4 regions of the Methylobacterium sp. Leaf106 genome follow, and region 1 is predicted to be linked to each of the others. Evidence: riboswitches for the same ligand, from Rfam matches in the RefSeq annotation. Region 1 holds a riboswitch; each other region holds the start of a gene.

Region 1 (4,734 bases):
CTCGCCCGCCAGGGGCGGTCGTAATGATGGGCGATGCGGGCGCCGACGCCCTGGACCACGAGGCGCATCGGCTTGCCGGTGACCTCGGCGAAGCCCTTGATCCGCAGGACGCCGCTGGTCTCAGCGGCGCGGGCGACGCGGGCGGCCAGATCCTCGGCGCTCGCCGTGGCAGGCACGGCAATGGCCACGGAGTCGAAATCGTCGTGATCGTGATCCTCGCCCTCGCCGTGATGGGAGGGGCGGGCGTCGAGATCGTCCTCGGCGGCGGCGCCGAGACCGAGGATCACGCGCGGATCGAGGCGGCCATGCTCGGACTCGACCATCTTCACCGCGCGCGGCAGCTGGCGCTCCACCTCGGCGCGGACCTTGGCCTTTCCGGCCTCGTCGAGGAGGTCGGCCTTGTTCATGACCACGAGATCGGCGCAGAGGAGCTGGTCCTCGAACACCTCTTCCAGCGGGTTGTCGTGATCGACGCTGGCATCGTCGGCGCGCTGGGCGGCGAGGGCCGCCGGATCGTCGGCGAAGAAGCCGGCCGCCACGGCCGGTCCGTCGATCACCGCGATCACCCCGTCCACGGTCACCCGCGAGCGGATCGCCGGCCAGTGGAAGGCCTGGACCAGGGGCTTTGGCAGAGCGAGGCCGGACGTCTCGATGAGGATGTGCTCGGGCGGGTCGGCCCGGTCGAGCAGCTTGTTCAGGGCCGGCACGAAATCGTCCGCCACGGTGCAGCAGATGCAGCCATTGGCCAGTTCCACGATGTCCTCGTCCTGGCAACCCTCGATGCCGCAGGCGGCCAGGAACGATCCGTCGAAACCGATATCGCCGAACTCGTTGACGATGATGGCGAGCCGACGACCGCCGGCATTCTCCACGAGGTGACGCACCAGGGTCGTCTTGCCGGCTCCGAGGAAGCCGGTGACGATGGTGCAGGGGATCTTCTCGACGATGCTCATTCGGCGGCGTCCGAAATTCTGTCCGCGCGCGGCGGAGGAAACGGGGGAATGCGGGCGACGACGCCTTTGCGGAACGCTTCCGGCCGTGCCTTCCAGGGCACGATGCCGTCGGGCGTCTCCGCGTACAGGCCGATGCCCGCGAGGATGGTTCTGGCCGATTCGACCGGGTCGAGATCGCCGTAGACGTAGGTCCAGCGGCCTTCGGACGCCACGGCGACCGTGCAGGGTCGCTTGCAGACCGAGAGGCAATCCACGCTCTCGACGGCGATGCCCTCGATCGCTGCTTCCGTCACCACTTCGCGCAGTGCCGAGACGAGGCGGGCCCCGGCGCGGGGCTCGGACGTGTCGCCGGCCGTGCGACAGGTGGCGCAGACGTAGAGTACGACCGCGCTGCCGGCCGGGATGTCCTCGTCAGGCATGCGACGTCGCCGGGTTCTTGCGCCCGACGCTGTTCCAGGCCCAGCCGAAGGCGAGGCCGATCACCGCCCAGAACACGAAGGCGATGCCCAGCGACCGAGCGGCGAATTGGGCCGCGTAGCCCGGGGGCAGGGCGGAGGCGGCGTGACTCGTCTCCGGAGCGCCTGCCAGATGCGGTGCGACGAGGAGCACGATCCCTCCGGCGATGGCGATGGGGGAGCGGCGGATCGCGATGAGGTAGAGCCCCATGGCGGTGGCGGCCGCAGTCATGATCCACCAGAACTGGCGTTCGGCGAGCGGAGCTGCCTCCATGCCGGGCAATTCCGGCGGCAGGCCGAGGGCCGGGGCGAGAGCCACGGCGAGGAACCCCGCGACGGCGAAGCGCAGGCCGGTTTCCGGGCTCGGCTCCCGCCCGCAGGCGATGAGAGCCGCGCCCAGCAACAGGGCATAGCCGACGCCGCCGACGAGGGTGGCGAGGGCGGTGAAGACCATACGGGGCAGGCCGGGCCCGGGCTGCCAGGCCGGTGCGACCTCGCCGCCTTCGACACCGTCCGTCTTGCCGCCATGGTCGTGGCCCGAATGGACGGGCACGATGAGGGAGGCCGGCGAGGCGCCGCGCGGCATCCACTGCGCGGCCGGCGCAGTGGCTTCGCCGCTCTCGTAACGCTCGGCCGCGATGATCAGTGGCGAGGTGAGGGCGAACTGCAAGCCCGTGGCGACGACAGCCGCCAGGAAGCCGGCGACCAGGGCCGCCGACACGAGTCGGATCATCATGGAATCAGGTCCTGACTGAGCGCGTGGCGGTCAGTGGCAGGGGAAATTCTGGGCGTGCCGGAAATCGTGGGCCGCGTTGTGCAGCGCCATCGCCGGGGCGAAGCCGGCCATGAAGACGAGCCCGAGGCCGAGGAAGGCGGCCATGAGCACCGCGCCGAGACGCTCGTTGCTGCGGGTGCCGGTGAGGACGAGGGTGTTGGTGGTCATCGTGTCAGGTCTCCGGCCGCCCCGCCGGCGGCGTTCGAGGATCGAGCGGGAGGACGATTAGGTCCCCTTCGGAAGGCAGGTCTCCTGGCTCGCGGGTCATCCGGTCCTGCCGCCTTCCCGGATCGCTCCGGTGGCCGATGGCAGGCCCGTCTCCGCTCACAGTTGCGGGGGCAGCTGCGGTTTCAGGCGCGAGCCCTCACCGCATTCCCTTTTCACCCCGTCGCCGGGGCACCGTCCGAACCTCGCTTCTACGCGCTCGCGCGACCGCTGACAACGCGCCGCCAAAGCGTTTTACCGGCTTTGACGGGGCAGGGCGGTTTCGCGCTAAAGGGAGCCATGCGGCAGCCTTCCCCAAGAATGACACTGGTCCTCGGCGGCGCGCGCTCGGGCAAGAGCCTGCACGCCGAGCGCCTGATCGAAGCCTGCCCCGCGCCGTGGCTCTATCTCGCCACCGCGCAGGCCTGGGACGACGAGATGCGCGAGCGCGTCGCCCTTCACCGGTCGCGCCGCTCGCCCGATTGGATCACGCGGGACGTGCCGATCGACCTGGCCGAGGCCGTCGCTGCGGCGACCGGGCCGGTGCTGGTCGATTGCCTGACCCTGTGGCTCACCAACCTGATCCTGTCCGAGGCCGATACCGAGGCGGCGAGCGCCGCGCTGATCGAGGCCTGCGGCAGTGCGCCTGGCCCGGTGGTGCTGGTGGGCAACGAGGTCGGGCTCGGTATCGTGCCGGACAACGCGCTGGCCCGCCGCTTCCGCGACGCGGCCGGGCGCCTGCACCAGCGCCTCGCCGCACGGGCCGACCATGTGGTGTTCATGGTGGCGGGACTGCCGATGATCGTGAAACCCCAACCCGGAGCAGCCGCATGAGCGAGTCAGACACGAACGATCCGGAGGCCGAACGGCATCGCGAGAAGATGGAGAAGCGCAAGGCCGTCCAGGACGCCGAGGTCGCGGCCAAGACGATCGAGAAGGGCCTTCTCATCGTCAATACCGGCCCCGGCAAGGGCAAGACCACGGCCGGGCTCGGCCTCCTCCTGCGCGCCTTGGGCCATGGCTGGCGGGTCGGCGTGGTCCAGTTCATCAAGGGCGCCTGGGACACCGGCGAGAAGCACGCGCTGAAGGCTTTCGGCGACCAGATCGAATGGCATACGCTCGGCGAGGGCTTCACCTGGGAGACCCAGGACAAAGCCCGCGACATCGCGGCGGCCGAGCATGCCTGGGCCAAGGCCGAGGAATTGATGGCCGACCCGACCATCCGCCTCGTCCTCCTCGACGAGCTCAACATCGCCTTGCGCTACGATTACCTGCCCATCGACGCCGTGGTGGCGGCCTTCCGGGCGCGCCGGCCCGATCTCCACGTCATCGTCACCGGGCGCAACGCCAAGCCGGCCCTCATCGAGGCCGCCGACCTCGTCACCGAGATGGGCAGCGTGAAGCACCATTTCGCCGCCGGGGTGAAGGCGCAGGAGGGGATCGAGTTCTGACTACTGGGCGCGGTCAGGCCCCAGCGCCGACCGGCTGGTTCTCGTGGAGGACGAGCTTCAGCGTGGCGACGAAATCCTCCAGGGCGGTGCGATCGAGGTCGCGCTGCAAGGCCCCGTGGGCGACGGCGTTGCGCAGGTTCGCGATGGGACGAAGACGATCCGCCTCGTCCGGCGTCACGATGCCTTCGCCCGCGAGCTGCTCGATCAGCCGTGCGGGCGATTGAGAGTGTGACAGGCGGTTCGGAATCAAGGCCCGCCCGATGGCTTCGAAGGTCGACCAGCCTAGCAGCAGAGCCGCTTCCATCTGGCCGGCCGCGATGAGGGCCTCGACCTTCGTAATCGTGCGGTCGATGATGTCTGGCGTCACGCCGTCGATGGCGGGCACGCCGCCGCCGGAGCGGGCGTAGTAGATCCGAAGCTCCCAATCGGTGACACCGAGGAACCGGTCAGCGACCCTTTCCCGGCTTCCGGATCGCGTGCCATCCCGTACGATTTCGATCGCCAGATTCTTTGGTTTGCCAAGCGCGATGGCGTCTGGAATGTAGTCGCCCATGAAGGAGGGCAGAAGCTGGCGTGAAGGGTGAGTATAGACCTCGTAGCCGGCATCCGTAAGTGCCGGGATGATGAGGTCGAGGACCGGCCGTTCTGATTCCATGCCGCTCATGCCAGTTCCTCGAAGGGATCGTCCGAAAGCCTTACGTATAGGATCGGCTTCTGTGCCGACAGAGCCGCCGCCAGGACTGGGCTCGGCTGCGTGAAAGAAAAAACCCGCTGCGGTTCGAACTTCTGGATGACTACCCGTTCGATCTGGGAATCATCCATGTAGATATGCTGGTTGAGGGTATCGAGAACCAGTTTGACGATATTGTCCACGTCGCCCTGCACGGGGCCGACCG
Region 2 (4,734 bases), on a different contig from region 1:
CGCCGGTTCGCGCCGAGAGAGTGATGCGGCGGCCGTCGCTGGCCGACATCCGGTAGAAAGGCTCGTCCCCGCGCATCTCCAGATCGAGGCTGCGGGGCATGCCCTGCAGCCCGGCGGCGGCCAGGGCCTCGTCAGGCGAGACCGCGACCGCCTCCCACGCCATCGGGCGAAGACGCGCGAGACGCTCCGTCTCCGTCAAGCTCGGGAACGGCACGTAGAGCATCACCAGCCCGGAGCCGATCCAGAGGGCGAAGAGCAGCCCGGTGGCGATGCCGAGCCAGCGGTGGCCGAGGACCAGCCACCGCTTCCCTCGTTTCAGCAGGCTCACCACGCGACGCTGTAGGCCACCTCGAACGAGCGCGGTCGCCCGAGGATCCAATTGGTGCCGATGCCGTCCACGGCGTTGCCGCTGATCGCGTAGGTCTTATCGAACAGGTTGTAGACGCGGAGGCTCAGGCGCGAGGCCGGGGTGACCTGATGGTCGAGGCCGAGATGGGCGAGGGTGTAGTCGGGCCGCGGCGCGGTATTGGAGAAGTCGCTGAAGACCCGGCCGACATTCTGGAGCCCGATGCGCGCCTCCCAGTCACGGGCGAAGGCCCAATTGAGCCAGACATTGGCGACGCGCTCGGGCACGTCGATGGGCTGGTTGCCCGCATAGGACACCGCCCCCTCCCGGAACTCGTCGTATTGCGCGTGGAGCAGAGCGAGGTTGGCGTCGATGCGCCAGCCATCGGGCAGGCGCAGGGCGAGCGCCCCCTCCACCCCGTGCGAGGATTGCCGGCCGACCTGGGTCGAGACATTGGGCTGGCCCGGCACCGCCGAGATCAGCTTGTCCTTGACGATGCGATAGCCGGCGAGCGTCCATTCAAGGGCGCCGTTCAGCGCGAGGCCCTTGGCCCCGACCTCGATCTGCTCGCCGGTGGAGAGGTCGAAATTGGCGTTCGATTGCGACAGGCTGATGAGGCTCCCCACCGGATCGGTGGCGGTGGCGTATTGCACGTAGAGGGCCGAATCCGGCGTCGGGTTGTAGACGAGGCCGAACCGGTAACTCAGGGCCTCGAACGAGCGGGCGAAGGTGTCGCCGGTCTGCAGGTTGCGCCGGTGCAGGGTCGGCGCGTCGAAACGCACGCCGGTGAGGAAGGAGAGCTGGTCGCTCAGGATCAGCCGGTTCTCGGCGAAGACCGAGGCTTGGTTGGTGCTGGTGGCATAGGCCGGGCTGGCGCGGCCATTGGCCGGGAACAGGCCCGGATCGTAATTGTACGGATCGACGCTGGTGACGAGGCTGCTGCCCGCGCTGGAGAAGTTGTTGGTGTGGCGGAAATCCACGTGGTTCACGTCGAATCCGATGGCGAACTCGTTGCGGAAGCCGAACACGTTGCCCTTGAAGGCCGCGTCGAAGCGGTTCCCGACCTGCTCCTGTTGGTGGTAGATTTCGGTATAGCTGGACCGGTCGATGAGGCCCGTGCCGCGATTGAAGCTGTATTGCTCGACATCGAGCCAGTGGCGGCGGCTCTGCAGCCGGTAGGCGGTGTTGCGGATGGTGATGTCGGCGCTCGGCGTCCACTCGGTCTTGAGCTGGGTCCAGTTGTCGGACCAGATGACCTTCGCGCCGTCGACATTGTAGTTGTTGTTGCGCAGGGACTGGACGATCCGGCCATCGACCAGCGGCGTGCCCCAGTAGCGGGCGGGCTCCTGGTAGCCGAGATCGTGGCTGAGGGTCACCGCGAGATCGGGGTTCAGCTGGAACAGCAGCGCGCCCGAGACCGCGAGGTTGCGGAAATCCCCGTTCGGGCTGGTCCAGCCGCCATCGCGGTTGCCGCTGACATTGAGGCGGTAGGCCACCGCATCGCCGATGGGACCGCCGAGATCGACGGCGAGGCGCGCGAGCCCGTCCGACCCGGTGGCGGCGCGGGCGGCATGGATCGGCGTGAAGCTCGGCTTCTTCGAGACCACGTTGACCACGCCGCCGATGGCGCCGTCGCCGTAGAGCACGGAGGCCGGGCCGCGCAGCACCTCGATCCGCTCCACGTTCCAGGTATCGAATGGGAAGGTCACGGTACCGGCTCCCACGAACAGCCGCGTGCCGTCATAGAGTTGCTGGATCGAGTTCGGCCCGGCGAAGCCCCGGCTGGAGAAGGCGCCGTTGCCATTGCCGGGTGAGGCGATGGTGGTGATGCCGGTGGCGTTCTGCGTCACCGCCTCGACCACCGTGTTCTGGCCCCGGATACGGGCGGTCTCGCCGCTGATGACGTCGATGCTGGCGGGCGTCTCCAGCGGCGTCAGGCCGAGGCGACTGGCGCTGCGGGAAGGGGTCGAGAGGTTGAGCCCGACCGGGTTGGCGCGGGTGAAGCCGACCCCGCTCCCCTCCACGGTGAGCTGGTCGAGGGTGACGGCATTCTGGCTGACGGAATCCTGTGCCCGGACCTGACCGGCGAGCAGGGTCGAGCCGAAGAGCGACGCGAGGAAAGCGGTGGCGCGGGCCGGGGATGTCCGCCCGGGCGCGCGGTGGGTGACCTGTCTGGGCATGTTCGTTTTGGCAAACCGGAGTGATCGCTGGCCGAATGCCGCGCCCCCTCTGCTAAATCGTATGTTATAACGTTACAATGCAGCAGACCGGGCAAAATGCCTGCGTGCGGGACCGGACGGTCTCGCCGAAGGCATCCTGAGGAGCGATTCTGTAACGGAAGGAACGGGAACGATCGGGCATCGCAGGCAGACGGCAGGCGCGGCTCAGCGCAGTGGCACGTCACCGCGAACGAAGCCGATGCATTCGCGACATGCGAACGCCCCGACACCCCACCAGGACACCCCGCCCGATGCGTTTCGCGTGTGACCACGACTGACGGCAGGTCTCCTGGCTCGCGGGTCGCCGCCCTCTCATCGTCTTCCCAGGTGATCACCCAGTGACGTGTTGATGAAGGACTCGCCGCTTACAGTTGCGGGGGCAGCCGCGGCATCGGACACAAGGTCCTCACCGCGTTCCCTTTTGATCCCCCGAAGAGGAACCGTCACGCTCAAGCTAGTCGAGGCCGGGAGACCGCGTCAACGACGTCACGGCAACAGCCCAAAAGAAAAGCCCCGGATCTTTCGATCCGGGGCCGATCTCATCGGATGCGCGTCGCCTACCAGCGGTAGGTGACGGAGCCGGTGATGCGGCGGCCTTCGCCGTAATTGCAGCCGACGAATCTGACCTGTTGCGAGCAGGTGCCGACATAGACGCGGTCCGTGATGTTGTTCGCTGCCACCTGGAAGCGCCAGTTCTCGTAGGTGTACCGGAGCGACGCGTCGAAGAGGACGTAATCCGGCACGCGGATGTTGTTCTGGGGATCGCCAAACGATTCCCCGATGTAGCGGACACCGCCGCCGATCCCGAGCCCGCGGAACATGCCGGTCTGGATCGTGTAATCGAGCCAGGTTGCGGCGGTGAAGTTCGGCACCTGTATCGGCCGCTTCCCGACCGCGCTGGGATTGCCATCAGGCGCATTGTCCTTTGTCACTTCGGCCTGCAGGACCGTGAGCGACGAGATGAGCTTCAAGCCGTCGAGGAGGTCGACGGTGGCTTCACTCTCGAAGCCCTTCACCTCGACTTCACCGTTCTGGTAGAAGGCCTGCTGCAACGGATCGCTGGGATTGAAGAACAGGGCGTTGGTCTTCTTTGTGTTGAACACGGAGAAGAGGATCGATGTAGCCTGGCCCGGCGGCTGGAACTTGACGCCGGCCTCGATGGTCTCGCCGATCTCGGGCTTGGCCGGCGTGATGTTGTAGGTCAGTGGCACCGGACCGATGCCGGGCACGTCCATGCTCGTGCTGGTCTGAAGGAAGACCGGTAGCACGTTGAACGAGCGGGCCGCCGAGACATAGGGCGTCAGGCCGTTATCGAAGAGATACGAGAGCCCGACGCGGCCGCTATAGGATTGCGCGTCCTGGTTCGCACCGAAGCTCGTGGGAATCCCGTTCGGGAACGGGATGGCGTTGAGCATTTGGCGCACGGTGTCGATGACCGGGTTCTGGGCGTCGGTCTTCGTCGTCACCCAATCGTAGCGGGCGTTCATGCTGAGCAGCCAGTGATCGTAGAATTTGACCTGATCCTGCGCGTAAACGCCCACTTGGTCCTGTTGCAACCGTGACAGGAGGGAACGCGGAAGCTGGGCGACGGGCTGGCCGTAGACAGGGTTGAGAATGTTGAGCGGGCCGACGAATGGACCGACTCCGAGTAGGCCGAAGCTCGTACCGCCGAACTGGTCACTCTTGTTCTTGATCTTGCTGTAATCGACCCCGAGCAACGCGGTGTTCTTGATGTCACCGAACTGCGCATCGTGCTGAATCTGGGTATCGACGGTGAAGACGCCGTAGTCTTCGAGCCAGGTCTGAGCCTCGCGGTTTACGATGTTGGGCATCGCCGAATTGGTGACGCTCGTGGAATAGATCGCGTTGTAGTCGGTCGAGGCATGGGCGTAGCGCAGGTTCTGGCGCACGGTCCAATGGTCGTCGAACCGGTGGGAGAACTGGTAGCCGCCCTCGAAATGCTCGGCGAGGAAGCGCGAGAAGCCCGGCTCCCCGAGGAAGCGGCTGCGCATCTCCGATTTATAGGGACTGCTGCCCCGGGTGTATTCGCGCGGGATGGCGCGGAACGTGTCGCCGGTGCGGTCTCTCTGATAATTGCCGAGCACTGTCAGGCTGGTATCGGCCGAAGGCGCGAAGGTCACCGCGGGCGCGATGTAGATCCGGTCCAGC
Region 3 (4,734 bases), on a different contig from region 1:
AGGTCGGAGTGGGAAGAAGTGGGCTTTGATTCATAGTGTTTGCTCTCTCGGAAATAGGATAAGCCCGAAATTAGCCGTCACCGCGAGACTAATTATGTCGCTGACTAACCTTCTGGTACCGACCTATAGGAACATGCTGCAGACGCTGGCCGAGCTGCTGGACAAGGCGGAGCATCAGAGGGTGGATCAGGCCGATGGTCTGCTTTCGGCGCGTCTGGCACAGGACATGTATCCGTTGGCGTCACAAGTATGCTTTGCCGCCTACCAAGCCCAGGAGGCGACGTTCCGCCTTCGTGGTGAGGACATTCCCCCATCGCTCGCCGCCGTGGCAGCCGAAGGGCGCAATGCCGGCGAGGTGCCCGGATCAATGGCGGATGCACGGGCTCGTATCGCCGACGCATTGGCGCATCTGGACGGCTTCCCGGACGATGCTCTCGATGCCGGAGCGACCCTGCAGATCGCGATCGAGCTTCCGGGCAACATCACGTTCGATATGAGCGGCGAACAATACGCTCGGGATTGGGCTCTGCCTCAGTTCTACTTCCACGTCATCACCGCCTACGCCATCTTGCGACATCACGGCATCGCGCTCGGCAAAGCCGACTATGTGCCTCACATGTTCGCGTATCTCCGGCCCGGATCGCTGCCATGAGCATGACCGGAGAGCGGCTTGGCTGCCCGCAACCCGCTCCCATTCCTCAAAACCGCCCCGCCACCGTCAACCGCACGGCCATCGGCTCCACTGGATGCAGATGCGTGTCCGCCACCCCGCCCGCCGGCTCTCCCCGCAGCCGCGACTCGTAAAAATAGTCGATCTGGCTCGCCTTGACGTTGAGCAGGTTGAGGATGTCGAGCTGCACCGTGACGCCGTTGTCGAAATTGTAGCCGATGCGGCCGTTCACCAGGGTGGTGGGCTTCGAGCGGACGGAATTGTCCTCGATGAGCGGGCGTGGGCCGAAATAGCGAAGCCGTAGCGTACCGAACCAGCCCAGCGACTCGCCCAGCGTAAAGCCGGCGGCCGCGATGGCGGTGGGGGCGGCGGGGATGCGGCTCCCCGCAGGGTCGCGGTCGGCAAAGCGCGCATGGGTGACGGTGAGGTCGGCATCGAGCGCGAGCCAGGGCGTCACCGCGTAGTGGTTGGTCCACTCGATGCCGGTGCGCCGGCTCGGGCGGCTCGGCTCGGTGGTGCCGGCATCACCCACGAACAGGTTTTCGGAGTCGAAATCGAGCTGGAACAGAGTCACCGTCGATTCGAGGCCGGCGATGGAACGGTTGCGGAGGCCCACTTCCGAGCCCACCGAGCGCACCAGCAGGGGCACCCGGTCGAGGGGGAACAGGGGATTGCCCGGATCGACCGTGATGGTCGCGCCCCGGGCGTCGTTGGAATGGAAGCCCTCGCCGTAATTCACGAACAGCTCGGTCCCGATCCAGGGGCCGAACACGACGCCGAGCTTGGGGCTGACGATGCCGTCCCGCGCATGGCCCGAATTCAACGGATTGTTCGATCTCACGGTGGCGTCGTAGGCGTCGGCGCGCAGGCCGACGCTGGTGCGCAGCCAGTCGGTCCAGCGCAGGCGGTTCTCAAAGTAGAGGGCGGCGCTGCCCTCCTGCACGCGGTCGTCGCGCACGGTGGAGAGGGAGGTGCGCGCCCGCGTGTTGAACAGGCCCACATGGATGTCGTCGAACCGCGCCTGCACGCCGATCTCGTTCTCCATGGCGAGACCGAACAGCTCACCCTTGAACACCCTGGCGATCTCGCCGCCGGCGACGGTGCGGCTGTCGAGCTGGCGGAACTGGTCGCCGTTGACCGGATCGTTGAGGAAATAGGTGAAGTTGTTGAACAGGTTGAGGTTCGAGCGGAGGACATAGGCGCTGGCGCGGGTGACCCCGCCGTCGTCCGACCGGCTCCAGCGGCCCGACAGGGAGAAGCGGCTCGCATCGCCCCCATCGCTGGGGTCGAGGGTGCCGAAGCGGCCGATCAGGCCTTCCGAGATGGCCCGCTGCGGAATCTGGTTCGTCGCCGTCCAGCGGTTGGAATAGGCCATGCCGGTGAGGGAGAACCCGTCGAGGGCGGTGCCCTGGCTGTAGCGGAGGACGCCGTTGAGCTTTCGGATGTCGTCCGGCACCACCCAGGGGCCGTCATAGACCTGAGCCTCGCCGGCGGCGAGGAGCGTTCCCTCCCCGAGGGGTGCGGAGGCGATGGTGAGCGCCCGCTTGTAGCCGAAGCTGCCGATGGATGTGAGCGCGAGAGGGCGGGGCACCGCGTCGATCGTGTCGATCCGCACCGAGCCGGCGGAGGCGAAATCCCCGTCGCGGGCGAAATACGGCCCCTTGTGGAACTCCACCGCGCCGACGAGCTCGGGAATGAGGAAGTTGATGTCGGCATAGCCCTGGCCGTGGCCATGGGTGCGCATGTTGGCGGGCATGCCGTCGATGGTGATGGCGATGTCGCTGCCGTGGTCGAGGTTGAAGCCGCGCAGGAAGTACTGGTTGGCTTTTCCCTCGCCGGAATGCTGCGTGACGATGAGGCCGGGCACGGCTTCCAGTACCTCGCCGGGGCGGGTGACCGGCCGGTCGTTGAGGGCCTTGCCGGTGATGACGCCGGAACTCGACGTCAGCGCGGGAGCGGACAGGGCGCCGAACGCTTCGGCCCCGCCGGTTCCGCCCGTGGCCCCGCCGAGGCCGGGACCGGCAGCGGGGGGCGGACGCAGGTCGGCGGCCACGGAAAGTTCGTCGAGGGTCGCCTCGGCGGTGGTCGCCGCGCCGGACTGGGCGAGGACCGGTGACGCGGATGTCAGCAGCGCGAGGACGAGGAGGGGATGGAGAGCGCGTGGAGGATGGGCGGACACGGGCGAAACCTCGGGCGACGGCAGTGGCACGTCACCGCGAACGAAGCCGATGCGTTCGCGACATGCGAACGCCCCGACACCCCACCAAGACACCCCGCCCGATGCGTTTCGCGTGTGACCACGACTGACGGCAGGTCTCCTGGCTCGCGGGTCACCGCCCTCTCATCGTCTTCCCAGATACCGGAGCATCCAGTGACGTGTTGATGATGGGCTCGCCGCTTACAGTTGCGGGGGCAGCCGCGGCTTCGGATGCAAGATCCTCACCGCGTTCCCTTTTGATCCTCCGGAGAGGAACCGTCATCGTCAGGCTAGGTCGGCCGCGCCGGGAGGGTCAATGGCGAGATGTTCCCGCATCGACCATCGCCGCCGCCCTGTCGCATCACGGCAACGTCCGGCATCACTCCGGGAGTGAGTCGAGGTTCCTCGGCTCCTCGATGCGGCGGCCGTTTGTCTCGGCCCGGAAGCGCTTGCCCATCTCGTAGGCCGATTTGCGCATGCGCATGATGCCGCCCAGCGGCCGGTGCGCAGCCAGCCCGTGCCACGGGCTGAACGACAGGCCGTCATCGACGAAAGCCGCGCGGGCCTCGCTCCAGCTCGTCTGCGGAGCGGCGGTGAGGGTGGCGATGGTGCGGTAGGGGCTCGCTGCCTCCGACCAGACCACGGAGGCGTCCTCCACCGGCATGTCGTCGAGGTTCAGGCAGAGCTGCGCCCGCAACTCCCAGGTGCCGCCATGGGTGCGGACATGCTCCAGCACCGCCTCGCGGATCGCGTTGGGGGCGCTCGTGTCGTCCAGCGGCTTGTCGGTGAGCGCCGTCAGGTCCGGCGAGACCGGGACGAGCGCGATCTTGGCGATGTGATCGCCGAAGCGCAGCGGAACCTGGCTGTAGAAGCTGTCGCCCAGGATATGCGTCTCGGGCTGTCCGCCCAGCGTCGCCAGGGCCGGGCTCGGCGAACCGGTGGCCGCCACGACCGCGCTCTGCACGCCGCGCAACGCCGCCGAGGCGACCTTCTTGAGCCCCTCCGCCCGATCCGTGGTTTTGGCGAGGAGCTTCAGGGTCGCCAGGAACTGCTTCGGTCCGGGTGCGGAGAAGGCCGGGCCGTTGACGAGCACGAAATCCTGCGTGGCATCCCCTTCCGAGCCTTCGAGACGCTCGCCCTCGACACCGACGATCTTGATCGCCACCCCGCGCGGGGTGGAGACGCTGTCGTCCAGGATGTCGCCCGGAATGGTCGAGAAGCGCATCACCACGGGGTAGCGCCCCGGCTTCGCGAACAGGCCCTGCGCCAGTTCGGGGGATAGGCCGGGCGCCACCTCCAACTCGGCCCTCAAGGCGCCATGCGCCTTGGCGTGGACGCTGCGGATGGCATGACCGCCATGGGCGAGGGTCGTCTCGCTGATGGAGCGCATGGTCTCGTTCAGGGACCGGCTGGTCTCGGCCTCGTCGGCGTCAGGGGTCTCGACGGCGGGCGTGTAGCGCAGGTAGGGGGACTCGATCGCCAAGGGTGCTGCTCCGGGGGATGGCGGATGCCGCGCCCCGAGGCGCTTCGATGGCCTTGAGGGAACCGGGCGGCTCCGCAACTTGGTGGTGTTCCAAGTTGAGAATCCCCGACCGGTGCTCCCGTTCCGATCCCTGCGGCAACTCGCCAAGTCGTGAAATCGGCGATCAGGCGGCGTTGTCCCAGGTCTCGCTGATCGGACGCCCGCCGCGCATGAGGCGCGCCCGCAGGATCACGTCGCCGGGCGGCAACGGCGTCGCCGGGCGCCATTCCACGTAGAGGCGCCAGCCCCCGGTCTGGGGCACCCGCTCCACCACCGGATCGACCATGGCGCCGGCGCTGGCCGAGACCTCGGCCGCGATGTCACCGTCCGGGCCGGTGGGCAGGC
Region 4 (4,734 bases), on a different contig from region 1:
CACCAAGACGTTCGCGATGGCGGCGGCGGCGGTGCTGTCACTGACCCTCGTCCCGGCGCTGATGGTCCTGTTCGTCCGCGGCCGGATCATCCCAGAGCACCGTAACCCGGTGAACAGACTCCTGATCTGGGTCTACCGCCCCCTCATCGCCGGCGTCCTGCGGGCGCGTGTCGTCACCATCCTGCTGGCCGTGGTCGTCCTGGCGGCGACGGCGTGGCCCGCGAGCCGGCTCGGGTCGGAGTTCATGCCCGACCTCGACGAGGGCACCCTGATGTACATGCCGACCACGTTGCCGGGCATCTCGGTGACCAAGGCCGGTGACCTGCTGGCGACCCAGGACAGGATCATCAAGTCGTTCCCCGAGGTCGCCTCGGTCTACGGCAAGGCCGGACGGGCCAATACCGCGACCGACCCGGCGCCGAGCGAGATGTTCGAGACCATCGTCAACCTGAAACCGAAGGCCGAGTGGCGCCCCGGGGTCACGACCAGGAGCCTAAAAGCCGAAATGGACGCGGCACTCCAGTTCCCCGGAGTTTCGAATGCCTGGACCCAGCCGATCCGCGCCCGGATCGACATGCTCTCGACCGGCATCCGTACGCCGGTCGGGATCAAGGTGCTGGGGACGGACCTCACCGAGATGGAGAAGGTCGCCCGCCAGGTCGAGGCGGTTGTGAAGGCTGTCCCGGGTACGTCGAGCGCCTACGCCGAACGCGTCCAGGGCGGCTACTTCCTCGACATCACCCCCGACCGCGAGGTGCTGGGCCGGTATGGGCTGACGGTCGGCGACGTGCAGGACGTGATCGCCATGGCGCTCGGCGGCGAGAGCGTCACCAACACGGTCGAGGGCCGCGAGCGCTACACCGTCAACGTGCGCTACCCCCGGGCCTTCCGCTCCGACCCGCGGTCCATCGCGAACGAGGTGCAGGTGCCGATCCCGGACGGGGGCACGGTACCGCTCGGCGAGGTCGCCAAGGTGCAGTTGAACCGCGGCCCGACCCAGATCCGCACCGAGAACGGCCAGCTCGCGGTGTTCATCTACGTCGACGTCGCCAATCGCGACCTCGGGGGTTACGTCGCCGAGGCCAGGGCGGCGGTCGCCAAAGAGGTGAGCCTCCCGCAAGGCACCCTCGTGCAGTGGAGCGGACAGGTCGAGTACCTCGACCGGGCGACGGCCCGGCTCAAGGTCGTGGTCCCGCTGACGCTGCTGATCGTGTTCCTGCTGCTCTACCTCAATTTCCGTCGGCTCACCGAGACGCTCATCGTCATGCTGTCGCTGCCCTTCGCCCTCGTCGGTGGGGTCTGGCTGATGTGGTGGATGGGCTTCAACCTGTCGGTGGCGGTCGCCGTCGGCTTCATCGCGTTGGCCGGCGTCGCGGCCGAGACCGGCGTAATCATGCTGGTCTACCTCGACCACGCGCTGGCCGAGATCCGGGCAGGATGCGACCGCGACGGGAGGGCGTTCACCCAAAAGGACTTGGGGCGAGCCATCATGGTCGGCGCGGTTGAGCGAGTGCGCCCGAAGATGATGACGGTGGTCGCAATCATGGCCGGGCTCCTGCCCATCCTGTGGAGCACCGGGTCGGGCTCTGAGGTGATGCAGCGGATCGCCGTGCCGATGATTGGCGGCATGGTCTCGTCCACCATCCTGACCCTGGTCGTGATCCCGGCGGTCTACGGGCTCGTGAAAGGATGGGGCCTGCCACGGTCCGAACCGAATGCCATTGACCCCGAGGCCCGACTTTTAACGTTAGGAACAATCTGACGGATGGAACCCATGCCCTGGGCCCACTCCCGACCCCTTGCCGACCTTCGGAAGGTCCGCTCCAAAGCTGTCGAGGCAGAAGTCAACGACTGAGTTGGGTGGTTATGCGAAGGTCTGCTTTCGGGCCGAATTTTTGAAAAGCGGACGCTGCATAGCACCGAGGCAAACCTTCGTAAGTGCTGACCTGTAACCTTCCAGGCACACATCGTCGGAAAGCCTTTGCGTGCCATTGACGGCGGACGCTTTGATCGCGCTCCTTATCTCCGACGGTTCCTCCCCGGAGGATCAAAAGGGAACGCGGTGAGGATGAGGTCCGAAAGGGCCTCCCCGAAGCCGCGGCTGCCCCCGCAACTGTAAGCGGCGAGCCCATCATCAACACGTCACTGGGTCTTCGGGCCTGGGAAGACGATGAGAGGGCGGTGACCCGCGAGCCAGGAGACCTGCCGTCAGTCGTGGTCACACGCGAAACGCATCGGGCGGGGTGTCCTGATGGGTGTCGAGGCGTTCGGCTGTCCTTACGGCAGGCAAGCGCCCAGGCCTCGTTCGCGGTGACGTGCCACAGACGTCGCCCGAGGCTTGTCCCGTGTCCTTCCCCTCTCGATCCGCGTGCTTGCGCACGCTCGCGCTCGCCTGCGCCTCCCTTCCCGTATCCGCCCTGGCGCAGCAGACCGCCGCCCCCTTCGCCGACGTCCCGCGCGGGGCAGAGGCGGCCGTCACGCTCTCCGAGCTTTCCGTCTCCGCCACCGGCGTGCCGACGCCCGTCGACCAGGTCGGATCGAGCGTCACCGTGCTCACCGCCGCCACTCTGGAGGCCCAGCAGCGCCGCACCGTCCCGGATGCCCTCCAGCAGGTGCCGGGCCTCAACGTCGTGCAGACCGGCGGCCCGGGCGGTCAGACCTCGGTATTCATCCGCGGCTCGAACTCGAACCACGTGAAGGTGCTCATCGACGGCATCGACGCGACCGACCCGTCGAACCCGAACGGCTCCTTCGACTTTGGGCAACTCCTGACCGACGACCTCTCCCGCATCGAGGTGCTCAGGGGTCCCCAGAGCGGCCTCTACGGCAGCGACGCCATCGGCGGCGCGATCTCCTTCACGACGAAGCGTGGCGAAGGACCGGCCAGGGCAACCGCGCGGATCGAGGGCGGCTCATTCGGAACGTTCAACCAGAGCGGCCGGATCAGCGGGTCGGAAAACGGCTTCGACTACTCGGTGTCGATCCAGCATCTCCGGGCTGCCGCAACGCCTGTGACGCCGCCCAACCTCGTCGCCCCAGGAACGACGACCCGCCCGAACTACTACGACAACGAGACCGTCTCGGCGAAGTTCGGCTACCAGTTCACCGACACGTTCCGAATCAACTCGATCACGCGGTTCATCAACTCGAAGCTGCTCTTCAGCGGCGACGACTATGGCACCTTCCCGGTGACGCTGGGCGGCCTGCGCAGCCAGGCGGACGTGCAGCAAGTCTTCACCCGCAACGAGGCCGAGTGGACACCGTTCGCCGGTTTCCACAACGTCTTCGCGATCAACTACTCGAACCTCTACAACCGCCAGGTCCAGAACGCGTACGACCCGTTCAACCCGCTCCCGACCGCCGGCCTCGGCGAGCGCACGCGGTACGAGTACCGCGGCGACTACCAGCTCTCGCCCGGCAACCTCGTTCTGTTCGGCGCGCAGCGTGACGACGAGAGCCTGTCGACCACCGATCCGAACCCGTTCGGTTCCGGCAACCTGCGGGCCAGGAACGGCAATACCGCCGGCTACGGCGAGATACAGCTGACGCCGTTCGACCGTGCCTCTTTCGTCGCCAACGTTCGCCACGACGAGAACGACGCCTTCGGACCGGCCACCACGTTCCGCGTCGCCCCGAGCTACATCCTGCCGTTCACCGACACGCGGATCAAAGGCAGCGTCGGCACCGGCTTCAAGGCGCCGACCCTGAGCCAGCTGTTCCAGAGCTTCCCGGCGTTCAACTTCTTCGCCAACCCCAACCTCAAGCCGGAAGAGAGCCTCGGCTACGATGCCGGCTTCGAACAGCCGCTCGGCGAGCGCGTTCTCGTCGGCGCGACCTATTACGCCAACGACTTCAAGAACCTGATCAACACCAACGCCAGCTTCACCTCGAACGAGAACGTCGGGCGAGCCGAATCCTACGGGGCCGAGGCCTTCGTTGCGGTCCGGTTCACCGACACGCTCTCGGGCCGGGTCGACTACACCAACACCGTGACCAAGAATGAGATTACCAACCAGGAGCTCCTGCGCCGGCCCCGCCACAAGGGCAGCGCCACCGCTCAGTGGACGCCGATCCCCGGCCTGAGCTTCAGCGGGACGGTGATCGTGCTTGGCCACTTCGTAGACGGAAACCGAGACTTCTCGATCCAGAGGCTGAAGAACCCGGGCTTCACCCTGGTCAACCTCGCGGTCAACTACGATGTGAACGAGACGGTGAGTGTGTTCGGCCGGATCGATAACCTGTTCGACCGCCGCTACGAGAACCCCACCGGCTTCCTCGGGCCGGGCCTCGCCGTGTACGGCGGCGTCCGCGTGACGACGTTCTGAGGATTGCGATGTCGATGCGATGGACGCTGGCTGCGCTAGCGATTGCGGTCTGGCCTGGTCTGTCAGGTGCGGGGTGGGCGGCAGACGAGCCGGCGCATCCGGTCCACGTCGTCTCGATGAACCTCTGCGCCGACGAGCTGGTCCTGCGGCTCGCCGACCGCGACCAGGTCACCGCAGTGACCTACCTCGCCCATGACCCGCGCAGCTCCACCGTCGCGCGGGAGGCCACCGGCATCGCGGTGACCCGTGGCCTGTCGGAGGAGATCGTCGCGCTCCGGCCCGACCTCGTCGTGGCCGGAGCCTTCACGACGCGGACCACGGTGGGCCTGCTCAAGCGCGTCGGCTTCCCCCTTCTCGAACTCGGCGTACCCAACGACTTCGAGGGGGTGCGGGCCCAGATCCGGACCGT

Evidence for each region. Region 1 has a riboswitch for cobalamin ahead of ASF34_RS12975 (CbtB domain-containing protein). Riboswitches for the same ligand answer to the same signal wherever they lie in the genome.
Region 2: another riboswitch for cobalamin. It lies ahead of ASF34_RS17720 (TonB-dependent receptor); the one in region 1 lies ahead of ASF34_RS12975 (CbtB domain-containing protein).
Region 3: another riboswitch for cobalamin. It lies ahead of ASF34_RS08650 (TonB-dependent receptor); the one in region 1 lies ahead of ASF34_RS12975 (CbtB domain-containing protein).
Region 4: another riboswitch for cobalamin. It lies ahead of ASF34_RS15785 (TonB-dependent receptor plug domain-containing protein); the one in region 1 lies ahead of ASF34_RS12975 (CbtB domain-containing protein).

Annotation. Positions count from the first base shown of each region.
Region 1 covers NZ_LMNB01000023.1:256,578-261,311, forward strand. Annotated here, with positions in the region: gene cobW (cobalamin biosynthesis protein CobW) at 1-953, opposite strand, end outside; gene ASF34_RS12965 (DUF1636 domain-containing protein) at 950-1,372, opposite strand; gene ASF34_RS12970 (CbtA family protein) at 1,365-2,144, opposite strand; gene ASF34_RS12975 (CbtB domain-containing protein) at 2,175-2,351, opposite strand; cobalamin riboswitch at 2,409-2,602, opposite strand; gene cobU (bifunctional adenosylcobinamide kinase/adenosylcobinamide-phosphate guanylyltransferase) at 2,709-3,221, shown strand; gene cobO (cob(I)yrinic acid a,c-diamide adenosyltransferase) at 3,218-3,838, shown strand; gene ASF34_RS12990 (hypothetical protein) at 3,852-4,502, opposite strand; gene ASF34_RS12995 (RusA family crossover junction endodeoxyribonuclease) at 4,499-4,734, opposite strand, start outside.
Region 2 covers NZ_LMNB01000033.1:10,220-14,953, reverse strand. Annotated here, with positions in the region: gene ASF34_RS17725 (PepSY domain-containing protein) at 1-331, opposite strand, end outside; gene ASF34_RS17720 (TonB-dependent receptor) at 325-2,526, opposite strand; cobalamin riboswitch at 2,828-3,025, opposite strand; gene ASF34_RS17715 (TonB-dependent siderophore receptor) at 3,123-4,734, opposite strand, start outside.
Region 3 covers NZ_LMNB01000012.1:149,079-153,812, reverse strand. Annotated here, with positions in the region: gene ASF34_RS08655 (DUF1993 family protein) at 95-652, shown strand; gene ASF34_RS08650 (TonB-dependent receptor) at 699-2,849, opposite strand; cobalamin riboswitch at 2,962-3,163, opposite strand; gene ASF34_RS08645 (catalase family protein) at 3,247-4,350, opposite strand; gene ASF34_RS08640 (glucan biosynthesis protein) at 4,514-4,734, opposite strand, start outside.
Region 4 covers NZ_LMNB01000031.1:55,320-60,053, reverse strand. Annotated here, with positions in the region: gene ASF34_RS15790 (efflux RND transporter permease subunit) at 1-1,762, shown strand, start outside; cobalamin riboswitch at 2,013-2,224, shown strand; gene ASF34_RS15785 (TonB-dependent receptor plug domain-containing protein) at 2,373-4,325, shown strand; gene ASF34_RS15780 (ABC transporter substrate-binding protein) at 4,334-4,734, shown strand, end outside.